2 regions of the Streptomyces sp. CA-210063 genome follow, and region 1 is predicted to be linked to the other one. Evidence: riboswitches for the same ligand, from Rfam matches in the RefSeq annotation. Region 1 holds a riboswitch; the other holds the start of a gene.

Region 1 (4,655 bases):
GGTGATTGGCCGGTGATCGACCGCGTTTCGGGGATCTTCCAGTAATCTCCGGTTGTTTTGTCGCACAATTCGCCATTCCGGGGGGAAAACATGGCCCGTGATCTCAAGCCGTCCCGTCGTCGCAACCGCGTGTTCGCGGCCTCCGTCGCCGCGCTCGCCCTAGGGGGGACAGCTCTCGTCGAGATCCCTGTCTCGGCCGCCGCCAAGCCCGAGGGGCACGACGTCTCCTCGCACCAGAAGAAGGTCAACTGGTCGAGCGCGAAGTCGAAGGGCGCCCGGTTCGTCTACGTCAAGGCGACCGAGTCCACCACCTACCGCAACCCGTACTTCGGCCAGCAGTACAACGGTTCGCGGAACGCGGGCCTGGTCCGCGGCGCCTACCACTTCGCGGTGCCGAACAGGTCGTCCGGCAAGGCCCAGGCCCGCTACTTCGTGAACAACGGCGGCGGCTGGCGCGCGGACGGCTGGACGCTGCCGCCGGCGCTCGACATCGAGTACAACCCGTACGACAGGAAGAAGAAGTGCTACGGCCTGAGCAACAGCAGGATGGTCGGCTGGATCAAGTCGTTCAGCGACGAGGTCAAGCGCCTCACCGGCCGTCGTCCGGTGATCTACACGACCACCCACTGGTGGAAGACCTGCACCGGCAACAGCGCGGCCTTCGGCGGGAACCACGCGCTGTGGCTGGCCCGGTACAACTCCGCGGGGGCGGGAGAACTGCCCGCGGGGTGGAAGTTCTGGACGATCTGGCAGTACGACAACGGCAGCGGGCGCCTGCCGGGTGACCAGAATCTCTTCAACGGGTCCATGGGCCGGCTGAAGGAGTTCGCCAAGGGGTAGCGGACCTCGGTATTCCACCTCAGTTCGAACACGGGGGCTGTCGCTCCGCCGGGCTCGCCGCCTGCGTCGGCGCACAGGCGGAGCGGCGGCACCTCATTCACTACACCCGCAAGCCTGTCCTAGTTCATCTTCCGTTCATCCAGGTTGCCTACGGTCCACGTGCCACTGACGTCCAAAAGAAGCCCGGGTAAATGGAAAACTTCTCGCTGATCCTCGCGATCGTAGTGATCACTGCGCTCGCGTTCGATTTTACGAACGGTTTCCACGACACCGCCAACGCGATGGCCACCACCATCTCGACCGGCGCCATGAAGCCCAAGGTCGCGGTCGCCATGTCCGCCGTGCTCAACCTTGTCGGCGCGTTCCTTTCCATAGAGGTCGCCAACACCATCTCCAAGGGGCTCGTCGACGAGTCCGGCATACAGCCAGAGGTCATATTCGCGGCGCTCGTCGGCGCCATCCTCTGGAACCTGCTGACCTGGCTCGTCGGGCTCCCCTCCAGTTCCTCGCACGCCCTGATGGGCGGTCTCATCGGCGCCACCATCGCCTCGGCCGGCGCGGGCGCGGTGCACGGTGACGTCCTCGTCACCAAGGTGCTGATCCCCGCCGTCGCGGCCCCGCTGGTCGCCGGCATCGCGGCGATGTTCGCCACCCGGCTGACGTACGGGCTCGGGAAGCACACGAGCGAGAAGGCCTCCGGCAAGGGCTACCGCGCCGGTCAGATCGCCTCCGCGGGCCTGGTCTCGCTGGCCCACGGTACGAACGACGCCCAGAAGACGATGGGCATCATCACCCTGGCCCTGGTCGCCGGCGGCGCCCTCGCACCCGACTCCGACCCGCCGGTGTGGGTCATCGTCTCCGCCGGTATGGCCATCGCGCTCGGCACCTACCTGGGCGGCTGGCGCATCATCCGCACGATGGGCAAGGGTCTGACCGACCTCCAGCCGCAGCAGGGCTTCGCCGCCCAGACCAGCGCGGCCACGGTCATCCTGGCCTCCTCGCACCTCGGCTTCTCCCTCTCCACCACGCACTCGGTCTCCGGTGCCGTGATGGGCGCGGGCCTCGGCCGCAAGGGCGGTGTGGTCCGCTGGTCGACCGCGACCCGGATGTTCGTCGCCTGGGGGCTGACCCTGCCGGCCGCCGCGCTGGTCGCCGCGCTCGCCGAGTGGGTCACGTCCTTCGGCACCTGGGGCACGGCCGTCGTCGCGGTCTTCCTCATCGCCTCCAGCGCCGCCATCTGGGTGCTCTCGCGCCGCGAGGTGGTCGACCACACCAATGTGAACGACGCCGAGGAGACGCCCGGAGTGGTGACCACGGCGATGGCAGCGGTGACGCCGCCGGCCGGCCCGGTGGTCGCGGACCTCACGGCGACCATTCCGGCCCCCGCGGCCGCGACCGCCGCCGAGACCACGGCCTCGACGAACCCGCCCACGCCGACGCCCGCCGTCTGAGCCCCGCGACTCCCTGAGGAAGATCACCACCATGCACATCGACTGGGCAGCCCTCGGCTCCGTCTTCGGAGTCAGCCTCGTGGTCACCGTGGCCCTCGTCGGCCTCTTCACCCTGGGCATCGTCGGCCTCTCCAAGCGGGAGGAAGCGTCAACCCGGGGCGACTCGGTGGCGCTCGCGACCACCGGGGCGTACGTGTGCTTCGCGCTGTGCGCGGCGGCCGTGGCGTACGGAATTTCCCTGATCATGACCTGAGACCGGAAACCCCACGTCAGCGGTGGTGCGGGCGCTGGGGCCGAGCCTCCCCCAGCGCCCGGTTCAGGACCCGGAGCCGTTCCGTGACCGGGGTCGGCCCCCACCACAGGCCGGCCCCGGCGGCGCCGAGTACGGTCACCACCAGCCAGACGAGACCGTGTATTTCACCACTCGGTACGAGAAGCGCGGCCAAGGCGCCCACCCCCGACGGAAAGCACCCCCAACTTCACGATCCGCCCGCTCCGCCGATTCGGGCGTCTGACGGGATTTCAGCGGGTGTGGGGCTCAGCACACCGTTCCACCGCAGGTCAACAGCAAGTTGACGGGTCTTCCAAGGGCGTGGTGGACTGCCGGGGCCATGTACGACGGCAGGAGAGGAAGCCGGTGCGATTCCGGCGCGGTCCCGCCACTGTCACCGGGGAAGAACCATCCCGGGAGCCAGGAACTCTCGCCGTCGGTCTCGTCGAACCAGGGCGTGGACACCCTGAGTGAGGACATATCGCCATGCGCGGCTGCCACTTGAGTTTCAGCACCTGGTCCCTGCCCGACCCCGCGATCGGCTGAACCCGTGCGTGCCGATCGCGTCTTCGCGTGCGGCGCCGCCGCCGGGCTCCTCGGTGATCTGCTGCTCGGTGATCCGCGCCGGGGGCATCCGGTCGCCGCGTTCGGGCGGGCGGCGGGTGCCGTGGAGCGGGTGCTGTGGCGGGACCACCGGGGGTGGGGCGCGCTGCACACCGTCGTGTGCGCCGGTGGCGCTGCGGCGCTCGGTGCCGTCGCCGCGTCCGCCGTACGGCCGTCGCGTGCCGCCTCCGTGGCGTTGACCGGTGCCGCCACCTGGGCCGTCGTCGGGGGGACTTCGCTCGTGCGGGAGGCCCGGGCCGTGGGGCGGTTCCTCGAAGCCGGGGACATCGAGGGCGCGCGGGCCCGGCTGCCTCATCTGTGCGGGCGGGACCCTCAGGCGCTCGACTCGGACGGGATCGCGCGGGCTGTCGTGGAGTCCGTCGCCGAGAACACGTCGGACGCGGTGGTGGGGGCGCTCGTGTGGGGCGCCGTCGGTGGGGTGCCGGGGCTTGTGGGGTTCCGGGCCGTCAACACGCTGGATGCCATGGTCGGGCACAAGTCGTCGCGTTATCGGCGGTACGGGTGGGCTTCGGCTCGGCTGGACGATGTGGCGGGGTGGCCCGGGGCTCGGCTCACCGCGGTGTTGGCCGCGGCCGCGGGTGGGGATACGCGGGGGGCCGTTCGGGCTTGGCGGGCGGATGCGGGGAAGCATCCGAGTCCCAATGCGGGGCCTGTGGAGGCGTCGTTCGCGGGGGCGCTCGGTGTGCGGTTGGGGGGCACGTTGTCGTATGGGGGGCGGGTTGAGCATCGGCCTGTGCTGAATGGGGAGGGGCGGGCCGTGGCCGTGGGGGACATCGAGCGGGCTGCTCGGTTGTCCCGGCGGGTGAGTTGGCTGGCGTTGGGGGTCAGTGCGGGTGCGGCGGTGCTGCGGGGGCGGTTCGCGAAGCCGGCGGAGGGGGACTCATGAGCGGCAGTCGTTCCACCGGCGGTGGACTGCTCGTCGCCGGGACCACCTCCGATGCCGGGAAGAGTGTCGTCACCGCCGGGATCTGTCGGTGGCTGGTGCGGCGGGGGGTCAAGGTCGCGCCGTTCAAGGCGCAGAACATGTCGCTGAACTCCTTCGTGACGAGGGAAGGCGCCGAGATCGGGCGGGCGCAGGCGATGCAGGCGCAGGCTTGTCGGGTCGAGCCGACGGCGTTGATGAATCCCGTGCTGCTGAAGCCGGGGGGCGACCAGAGCAGTCAGGTCGTGCTCATGGGCAAACCGGTGGGCGAGATGAGCGCGCGTGGGTATCACGGCGGGCGGCAGCAGCGGCTGCTCGGGACCGTGCTGGACTGTCTCGCCGAGTTGCGGGGCACGTATGACGCGGTGATCTGTGAGGGGGCGGGCAGTCCTGCCGAGATCAATCTCCGGCGGACCGACATCGTCAACATGGGGATCGCCCGGAATGCCGGGCTTCCCGTGCTCGTCGTGGGCGACATCGATCGTGGTGGGGTTTTCGCGTCCTTCTTCGGGACCCTCGCGCTGCTGTCCCCCGAGGACCAGGCGCT
Region 2 (4,655 bases), 4.9 Mb from region 1:
GCGAGATCGGCTACATCGGCCTGACGGCCTTCGTCCTCAACCTCGTGGTCACGGTGGTCCTCACCTTCGTCCTGCGGGCTGCCAAGGCCCCCGACGGCATCGACGAGACCAAGCCGGAGGACTACACGGCGGACGCGGGCGACGCGGGCGTCCAGGTGGAACTGCCGCCGGCGACGGCGGGGGCGAGCCACTAGGTCGTCGCCGGGTTCCGGGGCGGCGCGGGGCCTTTCCTCGCCCCCGCCGCCCCTACCCGTCCCATCCCCAGGGGCGCTGCCCCTTCGACCCCGAGGGGGTGCGATGTCGGGTGCGGGTGGGTGGGGGCTGGTCGCGCAGTTCCCCGCGCCCCTGAAAAGACACGGCCCCTGCGGGCCGAAAAGCACGGGGCGCAGCCCCTGCTTTTCAGGGGCGCGGGGAACTGCGCGAGAAGCCCCACCGGACCCGCGGATGGGGGTCGAAGGGGCGCAGCCCCTGGGATGGGACGGGTAGGGGCGGCGGGGGCGAAAGACATCCGGTTACGCTGGCCATGTGACCGCCCGCACACCGATCGTCCTGGACAGCGACCCCGGTATCGACGACGCCGTAGCCCTGCAGTACCTGCTCGGCACCGGCCTCTGGGACCTCAAGGCCTACACATCGGTCGGCGGCAACCTCCCCGCCGAGGCGACCTACACCAACGCCCGCGCCCTGGCCCGAGCCCTACGCATCGACGCCGACGTCCCGGTACACCGAGGCGCGGGCCGCCCCCTGTCCCGCCTCCCCTACCGAGAGGCCTCCGCCTTCCACGGCCCGGCAGGCCTCGGCCACGAAACCCTCCCCGACTCGTCGGCCCCGCACCCCACGGAATCGTCCGCGCAGGCCCTGCTGCGGCTCTCCCGGGAGTACGAGGGCGAGCTGACGGTATGCGCCACCGGCCCGCTCACGAACGTGGCCATCGCACTGCTGGAGGACCCGGACCTCGCCCGCCGCGTCGGCAAGTTCGTGTTCATGGGCGGCGCCGCCCAGGTGCCGGGAAACTTCACCCCGGTCGCCGAGTTCAACATCTGGGCCGACCCCGTCGCCGCCGAGATCGTCCTCTCCTCCGGCATCCCGTTCACCATGGTCGACCTGGACGCCTCGCACCGCTGGCTGTTCCGCCCCGCGGACCTCGCCGCGCTGGAGGCCGCGGGCCCGGGCACGGCCCTCGCCGCCCGGCTCATGCGCACCTACATGGACGCCTACACCCGCCACGGCGGAGACGGCACCTGCCCGCTGCACGATCCGCTGGCCGTGGGGGTCTGCGGGGACGAGGCGTTCGTCGAGGCCGCCGAGGGCGCCGTCGTCGTGGAGTGCGCGAGCGAACTCACGCGCGGCCAGACCGTGTTCGTCCCGGCCGCCGCCCGCCGCGTCTACTACTCCGAGTCCCCCGCCCTGACCGCCCGCCTGCGCGCCACCGGCCGCGTCGCCCTGGGCCCGGGCACCCGCGACTTCAGCGAGGACTTCGTGGCGACGCTGCCGCGGTGGCCTGCGGTGGGCTGAGCGGGTTCGCTGCCGAGCGGCGGCACCTGGCTGATCATCGGACAAGTCGTCGCCCCTGTGGAAAACCTCGGACCCGCTTTCCCACCGCTGCGGCAGACTGCGAGCCATGGACATCACCATCAGGCAGATCTCCCCCGACGAGTACGCCACGCTCGGCGAGATCACCGCACAGGCCTACCTCGGCGACGGACTGCTGGACTTCGGAGAGAGCGACGAGTATCTGTGCGAGTTGCGTGACGTGGCGAAGCGGGCCGCCGCGGCCGAGGTGCTCGTGGCGGTGGCGGACGGCCGGGTGCTCGGCGGGGTGACCTTCGTCCCGGCGGGCGGCCCCATGGCCGACATCGCCCGTGCGGGAGAGGCCGAGATACGGATGCTGGCAGTCGCTCCGGAAGCGCGTGGGCGGGGTGCCGGCGAGGCGCTCGTACGGGCCTGTCTGGAGCGCGCCCGGGCCGTGGAGGGCTGTGCACGCGTCGTCCTGTCGACCCAGCGGACCATGCACGCCGCCCATCGCATCTACGAACGCCTGGGCTTCGCTCGCACACCCGAGCGCGACTGGAAGCCCCTCCCCGACCTCTTCGACCTCACGCTGATCACCTACGAGTTGACGCTCTGACACCCTGGGAAACCGAATGCGACACAACATGTGGGGGTGGCGCCGCGCCTCGGCACTAGATGTATGCTCATGCTCGCTGTCGTCGCAGGGGAATCCGGTGCGAATCCGGAACTGTCCCGCAACGGTGTACTTGCGTGCGTTCATCTCCATCGCGCACGCCTGTTCAGTCCGAACACCTGCCGACAGTGCGCCCGGCCGTCCGGTCCGGGTGCCCTGACGTCCGGGCCTCGTGGAATGGGCCGGTGGACGCGACGCCCCGGTGCGCTCGTGTGCTGCTGCCTGCCTTCCGCAAGGCCCCTTGCTTCAGCGAGGGAGAGCCCCCACGTGACCATCGCGCCAGCCGACCCGGTTTCAGCCGAACTGGCTTCAGCCGCCCCGGCGACGGAGACCGACGGTCCCGGTACCGCGTTGCTGCGGACCCTGACCGAGCTGACCGCCGACCTCCCCGACGCCGACCCCGGCAGGGTCGCCGCCGCCGCGCTGCGCGGCCGGTCCTCGCGTGCGGCCTCCGCCGAAATGGCCGTGGAACTGCGCGAGCTGGCCACGGAGGCGGCCGCGGGCCTCATCTCCGAGGACCCCGCCTATGCGAAGCTGGCCGCCCGGCTGCTGGCCATCGGCATCCGCGCCGAGGCCGCCTCGCAGGGCGTCACGACGTTCACAGAGTCCATCGCGGTGGGCCACCGTGAAGGCCTCGTCGCCGACCGCACGGCGGAGTTCACGCGTGTCCACGCCGGGCGTCTCGACGCCCTGATCGACCCGGCCGGCGACGACCGCTTCGGCTACTTCGGCCTGCGCACCCTGCACAGCCGCTATCTGCTCCGGCACCCGATCACCCGCAAGGTCATCGAGACGCCCCAGCACTTCATGCTGCGCGTCGCCGCCGGCCTCGCCGAGGACGACACCGTCCGTGCCGTCGACGAAGTCGCCGCGCTCTACAGGCTCATGAGCCGCCTCGACTACCTCCCCTCCTCCCCCACCCTCTTCAACTCCGGCACGCGCCACCCCCAGATGTCGTCCTGCTACCTCCTCGACTCCCCGCTGGACGAGCTGGACTCCATCTACGACCGCTACCACCAGGTGGCCCGCCTCTCGAAGCACGCCGGCGGCATCGGTCTGTCGTACTCCCGCATCCGCTCGCGCGGTTCGCTGATCCGGGGCACCAACGGGCACTCCAACGGCATCGTGCCATTCCTGAAGACCCTGGACGCCTCGGTGGCCGCCGTGAACCAGGGCGGCCGGCGCAAGGGCGCGGCCGCGGTCTACCTGGAGACCTGGCACTCCGACATCGAGGAGTTCCTGGAGCTGCGCGACAACACCGGTGAGGACGCCCGGCGTACGCACAACCTGAACCTGGCGCACTGGATCCCGGACGAGTTCATGCGCCGGGTGAACGCCGACGAGCAGTGGTCCCTGTTCTCCCCGGCCGATGTGCCCGAGCTGGTCGACCTGTGGGGCGAGGAGTTCGACACCGCGTACCGCGAGGCGGAGGCGAACGGCCTGGCGAAGAAGACCATCCCGGCCCGTGATCTGTACGGCCGTATGATGCGCACCCTCGCGCAGACCGGCAACGGCTGGATGACCTTCAAGGACGCGGCCAACCGCACGGCCAACCAGACGGCCGAGCCGGGCCATGTCGTCCACTCCTCCAACCTCTGCACGGAGATCCTGGAGGTCACGGACGACGGGGAGACGGCGGTCTGCAACCTGGGTTCGGTGAACCTGGGCGCGTTCGTCGACCGGGCGACGGGCGACATGGACTGGGAGCGGCTGGACGAGACCGTCCGCACCGCCGTCACCTTCCTCGACCGTGTCGTCGACATCAACTTCTACCCGACCGAGCAGGCGGGCCGCTCCAACGCCAGGTGGCGCCCGGTCGGCCTCGGCGCGATGGGCCTGCAGGACGTCTTCTTCCAGCTGCGCCTGCCCTTCGACTCCCCCCAGGCGAAGGCCCTCTCCACGCGGATCGCCGAGCGCGTCATGCTCGCCGCGTACGAGGCCTCCGCCGACCTCGCCGAGCGGGGCGGCCCGCTGCCGGCCTGGGAGAAGACCCGTACGGCCCGCGGTGTGCTGCACCCCGACCACTACGGCGTCGAGTTCACCTGGCCGGAGCGCTGGGCGGCCCTGCGCGAGCGCATCGCGTCGACCGGCCTGCGCAACTCCCTGCTCCTGGCGATCGCGCCCACGGCCACCATCGCGTCCATCGCGGGGGTGTACGAGTGCATCGAGCCGCAGGTGTCCAACCTGTTCAAGCGCGAGACCCTGTCCGGTGAGTTCCTCCAGGTCAACTCGTACCTGGTGAAAGACCTGAAGAAGCTGGGCGTCTGGGACGCCCGCACCCGCGAGGCGCTGCGCGACTCGGGCGGCTCGGTGCAGGAGTTCACGTGGATCCCGGCCGATGTACGGGCGCTGTACCGCACGGCCTGGGAGATCCCGCAGCGCGGCCTGATCGACATGGCCGCCGCCCGCACGCCGTATCTGGACCAGGCCCAGTCGCTGAACCTGTTCCTGGAGACGCCGACCATCGGCA

The links. A riboswitch is a leader RNA that binds a small molecule or an ion and turns the genes downstream of it on or off. The one in region 1 is predicted to bind cobalamin.
Region 2: linked by a shared signal. The riboswitch ahead of JIX56_RS14425 (ribonucleoside-diphosphate reductase subunit alpha) and the one ahead of JIX56_RS36235 (cobalamin biosynthesis protein) in region 1 are both predicted to bind cobalamin.

The regions. Positions count from the first base shown of each region.
Region 1 is NZ_CP102512.1:8,297,822-8,302,476, reverse strand. Features, by position in the region: gene JIX56_RS36255 (lysozyme) at 91-840, shown strand; gene JIX56_RS36250 (inorganic phosphate transporter) at 1,032-2,291, shown strand; gene JIX56_RS36245 (hypothetical protein) at 2,323-2,544, shown strand; gene JIX56_RS36240 (hypothetical protein) at 2,561-2,737, opposite strand; cobalamin riboswitch at 2,871-3,014, shown strand; gene JIX56_RS36235 (cobalamin biosynthesis protein) at 3,113-4,072, shown strand; gene JIX56_RS36230 (cobyric acid synthase) at 4,069-4,655, shown strand, end outside.
Region 2 is NZ_CP102512.1:3,378,256-3,382,910, forward strand. Features, by position in the region: gene mctP (monocarboxylate uptake permease MctP) at 1-194, shown strand, start outside; gene JIX56_RS14415 (nucleoside hydrolase) at 526-1,515, shown strand; gene JIX56_RS14420 (GNAT family N-acetyltransferase) at 1,622-2,128, shown strand; cobalamin riboswitch at 2,192-2,326, shown strand; gene JIX56_RS14425 (ribonucleoside-diphosphate reductase subunit alpha) at 2,453-4,655, shown strand, end outside.